3 regions of the Iodobacter arcticus genome follow, and region 2 is predicted to be linked to each of the others. Evidence: predicted binding sites of a transcription regulator. Region 2 holds the regulator's gene; each other region holds the start of a gene.
What was found. Region 2 encodes HrcA, which represses chaperone genes, less so after heat shock. Its sites were predicted from a motif close to ATTAGCACTCGNNNNNNNCGAGTGCTAAT; they were not measured.
Positions count from the first base shown of each region.

Region 1: rpoH (RNA polymerase sigma factor RpoH) is a predicted target of HrcA. The motif match lies at 1,758-1,786, and genes of this name have one in related genera.
Region 3: groES (co-chaperone GroES) is a predicted target of HrcA. The motif match lies at 3,005-3,033, and genes of this name have one in related genera.

Region 1 covers NZ_JBHTBQ010000004.1:71,755-76,606, reverse strand. The annotation lists gene ftsE (cell division ATP-binding protein FtsE) at 47-700, shown strand; gene ftsX (permease-like cell division protein FtsX) at 707-1,609, shown strand; gene rpoH (RNA polymerase sigma factor RpoH) at 1,822-2,673, shown strand; gene msrP (protein-methionine-sulfoxide reductase catalytic subunit MsrP) at 2,878-3,801, opposite strand; gene ACFQNF_RS01855 (protein MIGRI) at 3,967-4,131, opposite strand; gene mraZ (division/cell wall cluster transcriptional repressor MraZ) at 4,401-4,838, shown strand.
Region 2 covers NZ_JBHTBQ010000033.1:177,062-181,913, reverse strand. The annotation lists gene recN (DNA repair protein RecN) at 1-709, opposite strand, end outside; gene ACFQNF_RS14815 (NAD kinase) at 979-1,854, opposite strand; gene hrcA (heat-inducible transcriptional repressor HrcA) at 2,200-3,213, shown strand; gene mltB (lytic murein transglycosylase B) at 3,419-4,468, shown strand; gene ACFQNF_RS14800 (DUF2339 domain-containing protein) at 4,843-4,852, shown strand, end outside.
Region 3 covers NZ_JBHTBQ010000014.1:393,125-397,976, forward strand. The annotation lists gene ACFQNF_RS09860 (acyl-CoA thioesterase) at 396-872, shown strand; gene groL (chaperonin GroEL) at 938-2,578, opposite strand; gene groES (co-chaperone GroES) at 2,650-2,940, opposite strand; gene ACFQNF_RS09875 (TonB-dependent hemoglobin/transferrin/lactoferrin family receptor) at 3,289-4,852, shown strand, end outside.

The sequences.
Region 1 (4,852 bases), on a different contig from region 2:
AAACCTATAGCTTGGCGTATTCGTGGAAAACAAAAACAGGGCTCCTATGATCCAGTTCCAGCAAGTCAGTAAGCGCTATCTTGGCGGCTTTGATGCCGTTAAGAATTTAAGCTTTGAGATTCCAAGTGGCGAGCTGGTTTTTTTGGCAGGCCATTCTGGCGCGGGCAAGTCAACGCTGCTCAAGCTGATCGCGGGCATAGAAAAGCCCAGCGGTGGCGCGGTGATTGTTAACGGGCAAAATATGGCGAAAATGAATCGCAGCTCGCTACCCTATATTCGCCGCCATCTGGGGCTGATTTTTCAGGATCATAAAATTCTGTTTGATCGCAGCGTTCTGGATAACGTCAGCCTGCCACTGGATATCGTTGGCTTTGATCATCGAGAAGGCCGCCGCCGTGTTCTGGCCGCACTTGATAAAGTAGGCTTGGCTGGCAAAGAAAAGCTCAACCCGATCTCGCTATCAGGTGGTGAGCAGCAACGGCTATGTATCGCCCGCGCCGTAGTGCATCGGCCCGCTATTTTGCTGGCAGACGAGCCAACCGCTAATTTAGATCGCGATTACGCCCACGATATTCTTGAGCTGTTTAAATCCTTTCATCAAGTTGGCGTCACCATCGTTATTTCTGCTCACGATGAAACCCTGATGGCAGATTACGGCCGCCGTATTCTGCGCCTGAAAAATGGTCAATTTACTGCTTGAGGCGCTATGAAACACTGGTTCAGACTTCATCTACTCTCCTTAGCACGCACCTTGGGTGCTTTGGTTCGTCATCCTTTCTCCAGCGCGCTTAATCTATTGGTGATTGGCATTACCGCCGCACTGCCCTTGGCGCTGTGGCTGATTATTAGCAGCCTGAGCAGTGTGGCGAGCCAGATTCATGTAGAGCCGCAAATTTCTATCTTTATGCGCGATACCGCCACGGCAGAAGATCTTGCCATGCTTAAAACGCAATTAAAGAAAGACCCTCGCATCGCCAGCAGCCGCTTTATCAGTAAAGACGATGCACTCAAAGAAATGCAGATTTCATCTGGCGCAACCAATCTGTTAGCAGGGTTGAGCGAAAATCCGCTACCCGATGCCTTTGTATTAAGCAGCAAAGACGGCCAAGCCAGCACCTTAGAAGCCTTGCAAAAAGATCTGATCAGCCGCCCTGGAGTCGAGGAAGTACAGCTCGATTCTGCTTGGGCACATCGCTTAGAAAGATTGCTCGCGCTGGGCCAGACTTTATTTGAAGTGATTGCCGTGCTACTGGCCGCAGCACTGGCGCTGATTACCGGCAACGCGATCCGTATGCAAATTTTAACGCGCAAAGAAGAAATCGAAGTGGCAAGGCTGATCGGCGCAACCGATGCCTTTATCCGCCGCCCTTTTGTCTACTTTGCCATGGTGCAAGGCTTGCTGGGCGGCTTAGTTGCCTGCGCTATTGTTGGTGGCATGCTATCGCACCTCAACCCTGCGGTAAGCGATTTGGCAACGGCTTATGGACAAAAATTTACCCTGCTATCGCCTGATCTCATCACCATTGCCATCGTTTGTGGCCTGTGTACTCTCCTGACGTTTATCGGCGCATGGCTGGCGGTATGGCGGCATTTAAGGCAATTTACATAGCCTTGGCAAAATGATTTAAAAATAGCTCAAGCCGCATTTTTATTAGCATTAGTACCGATTAATTCACGCTATTGAGCAGATAGGAAAAATTGCCGTGCCTTGCCCCCCCATAGTGTGATTGAATCAAAAGTCTGAATATTTGCTTTTTCTTAGCACTCTCTCAAGTCAAGTGCTAGAATCAGCAAGCGTTTTTTGCTAGGAGAGATTTAAACATGGCGTCTGCACTTACACTTCCCGTTCTGTCCGGTGGCGACAGCATCGAGAGCTATATCCAGCGTGTAAATACCGTCCCCATGCTCTCGCAAGAAGAGGAAATCAGCCTTGCCGAGCGCTACCACCAAGACAACGACTTGGAGGCCGCCAAGCAACTGGTTATGTCCCATCTGCGAGTCGTGGTATCGATTGCACGCGGTTACTCTGGCTACGGCCTGCCTCAGGCAGACTTAATCCAAGAGGGCAATATCGGCCTGATGAAAGCGGTAAAACGCTTTGAGCCCGGCCGTGGCGTACGCCTATTTTCCTTCGCTGTGCATTGGATCAAAGCCGAAATCCACGAATACGTACTGCGCAACTGGCGCTTGGTGCGTGTTGCCACAACCAAAGCCCAGCGTAAATTATTTTTTAATCTGCGCTCCATGAAGCCCGGCTTTGCCGCACTCACCACCTCTGAAGCGCAAAAAATCGCCGACGATTTAGGTGTAAAGCGCGAAGAAGTGCTGGAAATGGAAACGCGGATGAGCGGCCAAGATATCTCCTTGATCGCCGATGACAACGATGATGAAGGCTACGCACCGATTGATTGGCTGGCCGATCACGACAGCGCACCGGACGCCACCTTGGCACGCCGTGCTACAGATAAGCTGCATACCGAAGGCCTGCAAATGGCACTCGCAAGCTTAGACGAGCGCAGCCGCCGAATCGTGGAAACACGCTGGCTAGCCGATGAAGGCACATCCCTTACGCTGCACGATTTAGCCGCAGAATTTAATGTCTCGGCCGAACGTATCCGCCAAATCGAGGCCAAAGCCCTCAGCAAAATGAAGCAGGCTTTACTGCCAGCATAAAAAAACGGAGCCAGCGGCTCCGTTTTTTTGTACCTTAATTATTGAAATGAAACATAAAACCCAGATCTTGAACCACGGAGGACACGGAGTTACACGGAGAAAAACCAGAAAAGGAGGTTTTACTGCATTTCAGTTTTTCTCCGTGGCTCTCCGTGTTCTCCTTTTCCTCCGTGGTTCAAGATTTGGGTTTAAATTTTTACCCTTTCAAAACAACTTCTTCAAATCCATTCCCTTATACATTCCCGCTACTTGATCGCCGTAGCCATTAAACATTAAGGTTTTGCGTTTAAAGAATTCGCCAATGCGCCGCTCGGTAACTTGGCTCCAGCGGGGGTGGTCTACTTCTGGGTTTACATTGGAATAAAAGCCGTATTCATTTGGCCCTGCTTTATTCCATGAAGTTTGCGGTTGTTTTTCGGTAAGGCGGATTTTTACAATCGATTTAGCGCTTTTAAAGCCATATTTCCACGGCACAACCAAACGAATCGGTGCGCCATTTTGATTAGGTAATACTTTGCCATAAAGGCCCACCACCATAATCGCCAAAGGATGCATGGCTTCATCCATGCGTAATCCTTCGGTGTAGGGCCAATCCAATACCGAGCGGCCAACGCCGGGCATCTGTGCTTTGTCGGCTAGCGAAATAAATTCAACGTATTTGGCTTTAGAAGTGGGATTAACCCGTTTAATTAATTCAGAAAGTGGGAAACCCACCCAAGGAATAACCATCGACCAGCCTTCTACACAGCGCAGGCGATAAATTCGCTCTTCCAAAGGCGCAATCTTTAGCAATTCTTCTATTGAGAAAGTACGCGGCTTTTCGCATTCTCCCTCAATCACAATATTCCAAGGCCGAGTTTTTAAAGTATGCGCGGCTTTAGCCGGATCATCTTTTCCCGTACCAAATTCGTAGTAATTATTATATTGAGTGATTTGCTCAAAAGTATTTTTATCGTCTTTAGCAGAAAGAGGGCTACTGCGGTAAACCAACTCGCCCGCAGCCTGTGCAGGTAAAGCAGCGGCCAGCCCCAAGGCAGCAGCACCAGTCATGATTTGACGCCGATTGAGCCAAATACTTTCAGGGGTAATTTCGGAAGGTAATATTTCTGTCGATGAACGGATCAGCATGATGTTCTCCAGTGGCAATAGGAATTAGTCGAATAGAACAGCAAGTGCTGACAGCGACTTTCACATTTTATTTGCAATAAGACCGATTACCAGCAAGAAAAGTTGCTTCTGCCAAGCACTTTACTCCGAATGCATGCGAATCCATCCACACAGAGAAAACGAACATCAATACATGTGCAAAAACAAGGCACTAGCGGCAGCCATCAACAAAACAATCGACGCAATCTTCATTGTACGGTCTATTTCTAAGCGCACAGCAGGGCTAATTCGCCGCCAAAGCGCCCAGATCAGCAAGCCTAGCAAACAGATATTCAGTAATTTTTCTGTCATAAGGCGTAATCAGTATCCAATGAGGGGAAAAAGCGCATTATTCGCTCATTAAGTTAAAGTTTTACTTTAACTTAATTGGTTTAATGCTTGCTTATACAAGATAAAACAAGTGAAAAATGTACGTTACCTATTTTGCAGCTAAGTGATTGTATCAAAAGAATAATTAAAAAACGGGCGCTTGTGCGCTCTTTTTTTTTACTCTATAGTGGGAAGTAGTGGGTGAAAGTGGGTAAAAGTGTCGTTTTAACCCTTATAAAGAGTAAATCATCATGTTTGGCGGTGTGGCATCTTTAAATCTCGACAGCAAAGGACGATTGGCAATTCCTGCCAGGCATCGTGACGTGCTGGGGATTCACTGTGCTAACCAATTAGTCATCACGGCTGAGCCATCGGGTTGCTTACTTCTTTATCCTTCGCCTGATTGGTTGCCGGTGCGCGATCAACTTAACCGTCTTTCTGGCGCTCAGATGCCTATTCGCCGTTTTATCGTCGGCCATGCCGAAGAGATCGAACCCGATAGCGCTGGGCGCATTTTAATTCCGCCGCGTTTACGCCAGCTGGCAGGCCTCGATAAAGAAGTCGCCTTGGTGGGAATGGGCAATAAATTCGAACTATGGGATGAAGCCCGCTGGGCTGCCCAAGTTCAAGCCGTTATGGAGATCAGTCCAGACGATTTGGCAAAACAAATGCAGGACATCGTGCTTTGACCCTGATTCATACC
Region 2 (4,852 bases):
CATCGGCCAGCATCAGCAAGCCACTTTGCACGCCTTCGATCAGGCTGGCAGCGTGGTGCAAGCGCTTATGCTCGGCTTGCAGCTCTGGCCATTCTGCTGCGGTAAATTGCAAAGCAGATACTTCATCCACCTGCCATTGCAAGCGTTCTCTCTCGGCATCAAAAGCTTCGGCGTTATTCTCGGCAATCGCCAACTCATCAACGACGTTTTTCCAATCTTTAAATAAGCCCGCTACTTCTTTTGCAAGGCCCGTGCTTTCTGCGTAGCCATCGACCAACTCTCGCTGCACTTCAGAGCGCAGCAGGGATTGCGGCGCATGCTGGCCATGGATATCCACCAGCTGCTCGCCCAGCGATTTAAGCTGCGTCAGCGTTGCCGCAATGCCATTAATCCACGCACGGGATTTGCCATTGCTATCAATGCTACGACGAATCAGTAATTCTTCTGGCTCGTCCCCCAGCAAAGCTTCTTCTTCCAGCCAGGCACGCGCATTTTTAGGCGGAGCAAACCGTGCTTGCAAATCGGCTTTTTCGGCACCATGACGCACCACAGCGCTTTCTGCCCGCCCACCCAGCAGCAAACCCAGCGCGTCAATCACGATAGATTTACCAGCCCCCGTTTCACCCGTTAAGGTGGTGAGGCCCGAGCGAAAGTCGAGAGACAGCTCTTGCACGATGACAAAGGATTTAAGCGAGATAGAAAGCAGCATGGCGCTTTTTTACACCTTGGTTACGGTTGCCACAGAGATTATAAAAATCAGTGAAATGGTTAAAAGCTAAAGATCTGTAGACACAGAGATAAAGAGAGAACACTAAGAACACAGAGAAAAACATGACGTTTTCAATAAGTGCTTCAGGCTGAGTGATTGATCATAACCTTGCACTACATATTAACTGTTCATCACAAGATTCGCCGCAAACACATACTTATCTCGTTTTTCTCTGTGTCTACAGAACTAAGCCTTGTGAGCCACTACAATTACAAACGCTCGCCCCAGCGTAGTTTTTCGCGCAGTGTGTCGTAGTAGTGATAACTATTTGGGTGCAATATTCTTAAGGTATTGCGATAGCGGCTAATCAATACACGATCTTTTTCTTGTAAATCACAGTGCGACTGATTGTCGTAATACACCCGTGCATCTTGAGCACGGGTCAGCAAAAATTCCACCGCACAGGTATCGTTCACCACAATCGGGCGATTCGATAGCGATTGCGGGCAAATCGGTACCAGTGCAATTGCGGGCAGGCTAGGATGCAAAATCGGCCCACCGGATGCCAGAGCGTAAGCCGTAGAGCCGGTTGGCGTTGAAACAATCAAGCCGTCCGAACGCTGACTATATACAAAGCGGCCATCAATGAAGATTTCAAATTCGATCATGGCGCCGGTATTACCCCGGCTAAATACCACATCATTAAACGCTAAGGCGTTGTCAATTTCATGACCATCACGCACTACGGTGGTTTCAAGCAGGATGCGCTCTTCGGGGATAAACTCACCGTGCAGCATGGCGATCACTAGCTCGTCCATTTCATCAACTGAGATATCAGTCATAAAGCCTAGGCGGCCTTGGTTAATCCCCAGCAGCGGAATGCGATAGGGCGCAAGCAAACGCGCCACGCCCAGCATGGTGCCATCCCCGCCCAGCACAATGACTAAATCCGCCACTTTGCCGATATTATCGCGGCTTACATCCTGATGCTCGGTAATGCCGTGCTCTTCTGCGGTGGCCTGATCGAGTAAAACTTTAACGCCAGCAGCGGTTAACAGCGTGGCAAGACGGCGTATAGGCTCGTCCAGATTAGGCGTGCCAGCACGCCCTACAACAGCGACGGTTTTGAACAGTAGACTATGCATAAGCTCATTAGACCCGATTTTTTAATAAATAACACCCGTAGTCAGTTATGTTATTGCATTCTTGGGGCCTGCGCCTAGCCGGAAGATTCCCTTCTGGCTCCAAACGCTCTCCGTACTGGCCAAGCCTGACTTAAACAGAGGCAATACACAGCGTGCTACACAGATACATTGCGAAAGGTAAATAAGGCGGCTCCAAGCAAGCAGCAGTGAAATAACCGGCAGTGCTGATCTACTTTAAAACCTAAGAAACTGCCCGGCATTTTTGAAAGCAGGGGCTTGCCCACAAGCGAAACTCCTTGTAAAACGAAGTAAGATTCGCAACTTGGTCCACCACCACCGCCCTATATGCTGAACGATCGTTCTCAAATTCTACTTAAAACCCTCGTCGAGCGCTACATTGCTGACGGCCAGCCTGTTGGCTCAAAAGCTTTACAGCATTTCTCAGGGCTAGATATCAGCTCCGCAACAATCAGAAATACCATGGTTGATCTGGAAGCGCTGGGCTTTGTAGCCAGCCCGCATACCTCTGCGGGCCGCATCCCCACCGCCTTGGGCTACCGTCTATTTGTTGACTCTTTGCTTACCGTGCAAACTTTAGATCAACTCACTCTGACGGGGCTGGCGGAACAATTACCGATAGACAGCCCGCAACGCAGCGTAGCCGCCGCTTCGCAAATTTTATCGCAGCTCACCCAGTTTGCCGGTGTTGTGCAAAGCCCAAGGCGGCATGAGCTTTTGCTCAAGCAAATCGAATTTATGCAATTATCCGAGCGCCGTGTGTTGCTGATCCTAGTGACCAGCGATGGCGATGTGCAAAACCGTATTTTGCAAACTGAACGACTATTTAGCAGCAAAGAGCTTAACGAAGCTGCTCACTTTTTAAATGAATATTGCTCAGGCAAAACACTGGCGGCATTAAGCCATATTGTGCAAAACGAATTAGTCAGATTAAAAAGCGATATTGTCAGCCTGATGAATGCCGCCGTCGTGCTGGGGGCTGAATTAGCAAACCATAACGATTCTATGGTGATTGCGGGCGAGCACCAGCTACTTGGCTTTGGTGATTTATCATCCAATGTGGCCAGAATGCGCCAGCTATTTGCGCTATTTGAGCAAAAAACGGCGCTGCTACAATTGCTGGATTTAGGTAATCACGCTGATGGTGTAAAGATTTATATCGGCGGTGAATCCGGCCTGGCACCGCTGGACGACTGCTCAGTAATCACAGCGCCTTATCGCGTAAATGGCGAAATTGTTGGCACACTGGGGGTGATTGGGCCTACCCGAATGGATTATGAAAGAGTAATTCCTATTGTTGACATCACCGCCCAGCTATTGTCTTCGGCACTTTCTCAATAAACTCCTCTTTAAATGACAAGGGCTCACTTCCCTAGCGCTGCCAGCGATACAAAGACACAATCGGCTCAAGGGATGTGTTTTTTATGAGCCACAAGCCATATTCACTCTGAAATTGCTCAACGCGATCTACCCAGCACAACATCTTCTCTCATGATTGCATAGCCTTTCATGGATAATACAAACCACCATTAGAAAAGCGAAGACCATGCGTAAACTTCTCCCCCTGTTATTAGTCAGCCTGATGGGCATGGCGCACGCCGACGAAGCCTTAGTTGCCCGCGAAGATGTACAGGCTTATATCAAGGCCACCGCTGCAGCGCATCAGTTTAGCGAAGAAGAGCTGGTGCAGACGCTCAGCCGCGCCACGCATAAAAGCAATGTGCTGGATATCTTGGATCGCCCTTCCACCGCACGTCCTTGGTATACATTTCGCGTTAATTTTGTAAACCCGGCTCGCAGTTTGGCAGGGGCCAAATTCTGGCGTGAGCACGCCATTGCCATCAAAGAAATCAGCGAGCGCTATGGGGTAGAGCCGGAAGTGATCGTGGCTATTTTGGGGGCGGAAACCAATTACGGTAAAAACACCGGCAGCTTTTATATTCTGGATGTGCTGAGCACCATCGCCTTTGATTACCCACGCCGCGCCGAATTCTTTCAAAAAGAACTAACCGAATTCTTATTATTAGCCCGCGAAGAGAACGAAGACCCGATGAGCTTTAAAGGCTCTTACGCAGGTGCAATGGGCTGGCCGCAGTTTATGCCCTCATCGTTTCGCCAATATGCCGTGGATTACGATCAAAACGGCCATCGTGATATCTGGGCCCACCCTAACGATGCCATTGCCAGTGTGGCTAATTATTTAAAAGCACACGGCTGGGAAAAAGGCCAGGCAGCCTATGCTGCCGTCAATATTAATGCCGATATGAGCGATGTATTTGCCGATAAATTCAATCTGCATTACACCGTGGGCGAATTAATGCAAAAAGGCGTGGTGCCGCTTAATGAGCTGGATACCCAGCAAAAAGCGGTTTTATTTGCACTAGAAACCGAGCCTGGCTTTACCAGCCACTATCTAGGCTTTAATAATTTTTATGTCATCACCCGTTACAACAAAAGCACACTTTATGCGACAGCGGTATTGCAGCTTTCTGAAAACATTTTAAAAAGTTATCAGGAAGGCGAGGATTTAAAACCAGCTAAAACCCCTGCCAAGCCCGTTGTTAAGCCAGTCAAAAAACCAGGTGCTTGGCGTTAAATTGAAGGAAGGGCATATCTTATTCCCCCTAAGTATCACGTTAATCCAAGGTCATCAGTCGCATCTTTTGTAGGGCGGGTGAAACCCGCCAGACTTTGGCATAAAACGCCACGAAAAACGGCGGGTTTCACCCCAGTCCTATCAACATAAGAAAAGCACTTCGGAGTGGTGCTCCCGTAGGTTGGGTTAGCGGGGTTATTCGCCGAGTTTGGGCGGATAATCCCGCGTAACCCAACGTTTAGGCGGAAAAGAAGGTTGGGTTACGCGATAAAGCCGCTAACCCAATCTACGAATTCCTCTTAAGTTGACAGGATTAGGTTTCACCCTCCCTACAATAGACAGAACACCAAACAGCCCCCTACTCAAAGGCCAATATGAAAGCAA
Region 3 (4,852 bases), on a different contig from region 2:
TTTTATATACGAATTTTTATAAGTTTTTTGTAAGGTTTTATCATGGTAACTGATTGGTAGCATGTCAATTTAATGTGGTTTTTCTTACGTTTGCATTGGTTTACCATCCCTGCGAGCTAGCACCGCCGAAATTATCGCATTTTGACGAATCTGTTGGCTGCAGGATAAGTATTGGTGTCCACGCAGAATCAGGTGCTCTTGTTGTTTCTGTAGTGCGATGCGATGTAAATCAGCGATGTTTGTATTGTCTGGGTTTTGCAGTCTCAGATATCGCAGGCCCAAGTCTCAACACCAGTGCTCATCAGCCCTCATATTCCCCTCTAGCAGTTTTCTCTGTATTTGAGTTTCCCCGCCCTCGCGCTATGCTGTAATAAATCTTATTAAGGAAGTGCGATATGTTAGATCTGCCTCGGCACCAAATAATGATGACGGTGTTGATGACGCCGGATATGGCTAATTTCTCTGGCAAGGTGCACGGTGGCGCTTTGCTGAAAGAGCTCGATCAGGTGGCTTATGCCTGTGCCAGCCGCTATGCGGGGGCTTATGCGGTGACACTTTCTGTGGACCAGGTGATTTTTAAGCAGCCGGTGTTTGTGGGGGAGTTGGTGCATTTTTTAGCTAGCGTTAATTACACTGGCCGTACTTCAATGGAAGTGGGTATCCGGGTGGTGGCAGAGAACATCCGTACCCAGACTGAACGGCACACCAATAGTTGTTATTTCACTATGGTGGCGATGGGGGATGATGGTAAATCTGTGGTGGTGCCGCCGCTTACTCCCGCCGATGATGATGCAGAAGCGCGTTGGGTAGCCGCCGAGGCTAGGCGGGATATCCGGCTGATGTTGGCAGAGAAAATGGTGTTTAAAAAATAGCTGCGGCATAAAAAAACGCCACTTCCAAAGAAGTGGCGTTTTTCTTGAGGCTTAAACAGCTGGCATTACATACCCATGCCGCCCATACCACCCATGCCGCCCATATCTGGCATGCCTGAGCCTTCTTCTTTTGGAAGCTCAGCAATCATGCAGTCGGTAGTCAGCATCAGGCCAGCGATCGATGCTGCGTGTTGCAGTGCCGAGCGGGTTACTTTAGCTGGGTCAAGAACACCCATTTCTACCATGTCGCCGTAAACGCCAGTACCAGCGTTGTAACCGAAGTTACCTTTGCCTTCCAATACTTTGGAAACCACAACGCTAGGCTCGTCGCCCGCGTTTTGTACGATCTGACGCAATGGCGCTTCGATGGCTTTCAGTACGATCTTGATACCTGCATCTTGATCAACGTTAGCGCCTTTCAGATCCACGATAGAAGAGCGTGCGCGCAGCAGAGCTACACCACCACCGGCCACAATGCCTTCTTCCACAGCTGCGCGTGTTGCGTGCAGTGCGTCTTCAACGCGGGCTTTCTTCTCTTTCATTTCAACTTCAGTCGCTGCGCCAACCTTGATCACTGCAACGCCGCCAGCCAGTTTAGCTACGCGTTCTTGCAGTTTTTCGCGATCGTAGTCGCTCGTTGCGTCTTCGATTTGCTTACGGATCAGGCCAACACGTGTTTTGATGGTGTCTTCATTACCCGCGCCATCGATGATGATGGTGTTTTCTTTGGATACTTCGATACGCTTAGCAGAACCTAATTCAGCCAGTGTGGCTTTCTCTAGAGTTAGGCCAACTTCTTCAGCGATTACAGTACCGCCAGTCAGGGTAGCGATGTCTTCCAACATGGCTTTACGACGATCACCAAAGCCTGGAGCCTTAACCGCTACAGTCTTCAGAATACCGCGAATATTATTCACTACCAGAGTCGCCAGCGCTTCGCCGTCTACATCTTCAGCAATAATCAACAATGGACGGCCAGCCTTAGCCACTTGTTCTAGTACCGGCAGCAGGTCACGGATGTTGCTGATTTTCTTGTCGAAAAGCAGAACAAACGGATTGTCCAACAGGGCAATTTGTTTTTCTGGGTTGTTGATGAAGTACGGTGAGAGGTAGCCGCGATCAAACTGCATACCTTCAACTACATCCAACTCATCTTCAAGGCCAGTACCGTCTTCAACGGTAATTACGCCTTCTTTACCTACTTTTTCCATCGCAGCAGCGATTTTTTCGCCGATGATTTCGTCGCTGTTAGCAGAGATAGAGCCAACTTGAGCGATTTCTTTGGTGGTAGAGCAAGGCTTAGCAATGTTTTTTAGCTCAGCAACCAAGGCAATGACCGCCTTGTCGATACCGCGCTTCAAATCCATTGGGTTCATGCCAGCAGCTACGTATTTCATGCCTTCTTGCACGATGGCTTGAGCCAATACGGTCGCTGTGGTTGTACCGTCACCAGCGATGTCAGAAGTCTTAGATGCAACTTCCTTCACCATTTGCGCGCCCATGTTTTCGAAACGGTCTTTTAATTCGATTTCTTTGGCTACCGATACACCGTCTTTGGTGATGGTAGGCGCGCCGTAGCTGCGTTCTAGCACAACGTTACGACCCTTAGGGCCCAGTGTTACTTTAACGGCATCAGCCAGAATATTTACACCAGCAACCATGCGGGCACGGGCGGAATCACCGAATTTAACTTCTTTTGCAGCCATGTTTATTTACTCCGTAGTGGTTTGAGATCGTGCCGGGCTTGGGCCTCGGTCACGAAGGATCACGCAGGTTATTAACCTTCGATCACGCCCATGATGTCTTCTTCACGCATTACTAGCAGTTCGTCGCCATCTACTTTCACGGTTTGGCCGCTGTACTTACCAAAAATTACTTTATCGCCAGCCTTAACAGCCATTGGGCGTACAGAGCCGTTTTCTAAAATCTTACCGTTACCGACGGCAACCACTTCGCCCATATCCGGCTTTTCAGCAGCGTTACCTGGCAACACGATGCCAGATGCAGTTTTTTCTTCAGCTTCAACGCGTTTGATTACTACACGGTCATGCAAAGGACGAATTTTCATGGTGTTCACTCTCCAGATAAAAAAAGTGGCATTCAATGCTTGGCCAAGCGGCCTACAGAACGCTGTTAGCACTCACTGCTAACGAGTGCTAGATGGTATGGGCGAGGTGAGGTCTTTTCAAGTGGGGGAAGAGCGAAATTTTTTGAAGAGCATCATTATTGCTTATGCTGGCCATGCAGATCTCACCAGATTGGATACTTTAATTTGTAAGAAAACTGTTTTAATGGGAATCATTATCATTTATAATGATGACGATTGAGTTACATCTCTGAGCCATTGTCGACTCCCCTAAAAAAGGGCATGTGAAGTTCTGCCCTTACTGTTCTTATTAAAACGAGTTTGAGCAAAATGAAGATTCAAAATACAGCGATGCTGCTTGCACTTGCCGCCGCCTTTAGTGCCCCTGCCTTCGCAAGTAAAGCCGCAAGTAAAACAGCCAGCGAAGTGGCAGCAAAAAAGCCCACTGAAGCAACTTTGCCTGCGATCACTGTATTTGGTGAAAAAATGGATAGCGCCAATGTGGGGCGCTCCTATTTAAATCATGAAGATATTGAACGCCAGCAAGCTGGCAATGTGGCGGCTTTGCTCGATACCCTGCCAGGGGTGGATTTAACCGGCACGTCGCGCCCAAGCGGGCAAACTTTAAACATCTGGGGCTTTAATAAAGTTCAAGATGTAAAAGTGATTGTGGACGGCGCGCCTAAGGGTTTTGAAAAGTATCGCCAAGGCTCGATTTTTATTGAGCCAGAGCTGGTGAAGCAAATCGAAGTGAATAAAGGCCCGCATACCTCTCTCTATGGGAATGGTGGCTTTGGTGGTGTGATCACGATTGAGACGAAAGACGCCAAAGACCTTTTGCAGGGCGACGCTAATCTAGGCGCTTTGCTCAAGTATTCGCATCAAACAAATAATCATGAGCAAGACACCACGGCGGCGGTTTATGGCCGCACTGAAGATGGCCGTTTTGATGCGCTGGTGTATTTTACCCAGCGTAAATCCGATGATTTGCGTAAACCCAATGGCGACCTTTTCCGCTTCTCTGCTATTGACGCGCCTTCCAGTCTCGCAAAACTTAATATCCGCCTGACAGAAGATCAGTTACTCACGCTATCGACCATGCAAGGCCGTAGCAGCGCTTGGGCCCCTTTTGCTGCATTGGGTGAAGATGCGCCAGCGCCCACTGAGGCAGAAATTAAAAAATTTGGTTTTGATGAAGCATGGAAGCGCAAGGTGCTGTACCGGGATCAGGAAGACACCACTTACTCAGCAAAATGGCGCTTTAGCCCGAGTGATAATCCGCTGATCAATATCTTGGCGAGCTATGGCTATTCTAAAACCAATCAGCACGATCAACGTTCCGCCACGGCCTCTGTGGGCTCTTTCCTTGGCTCATTAGGTAATGAAAGCTGGGCGACTTATACCGATAAGCTGGCTGAATTACGCAATGAAAGCCTGTTTACGAGCGGCCCCTTTGCCCATGTGCTGAGCGTTGGCACACAGTGGCACGATAATCAGCGCGATACGCTGATGTATTACCCAAGCAGCACGGCAATCAAAGACCCAAGTTATAACTACGGCTATTTCCAGCCTTACTATATGCCTGCTGGTCAGCAAAGAGGGCTAGGTATTCATGTGCAAGATGCGGTGAGTTATGGTGATGTGACGCTGACAGCGGCATTACGCTATGACCATATCACTGCAGAAGGTGTGCCGAACCGAGCGCGCCGTTATAACAGCTCGCTGCCTGCGGCAGGTCATGATTATAGTGAAGCTCGATTTGAAGGCTTTTCACCTAGGCTGGGCTTGTTCTGGAAAGCCAATAACCATGCCTCTTTCTTTGCGGATATCAGCCAGACCTGGCGCGCACCAACGATTGATGAGCTGTATTCCACAGAGTACTACGTGTCACCCG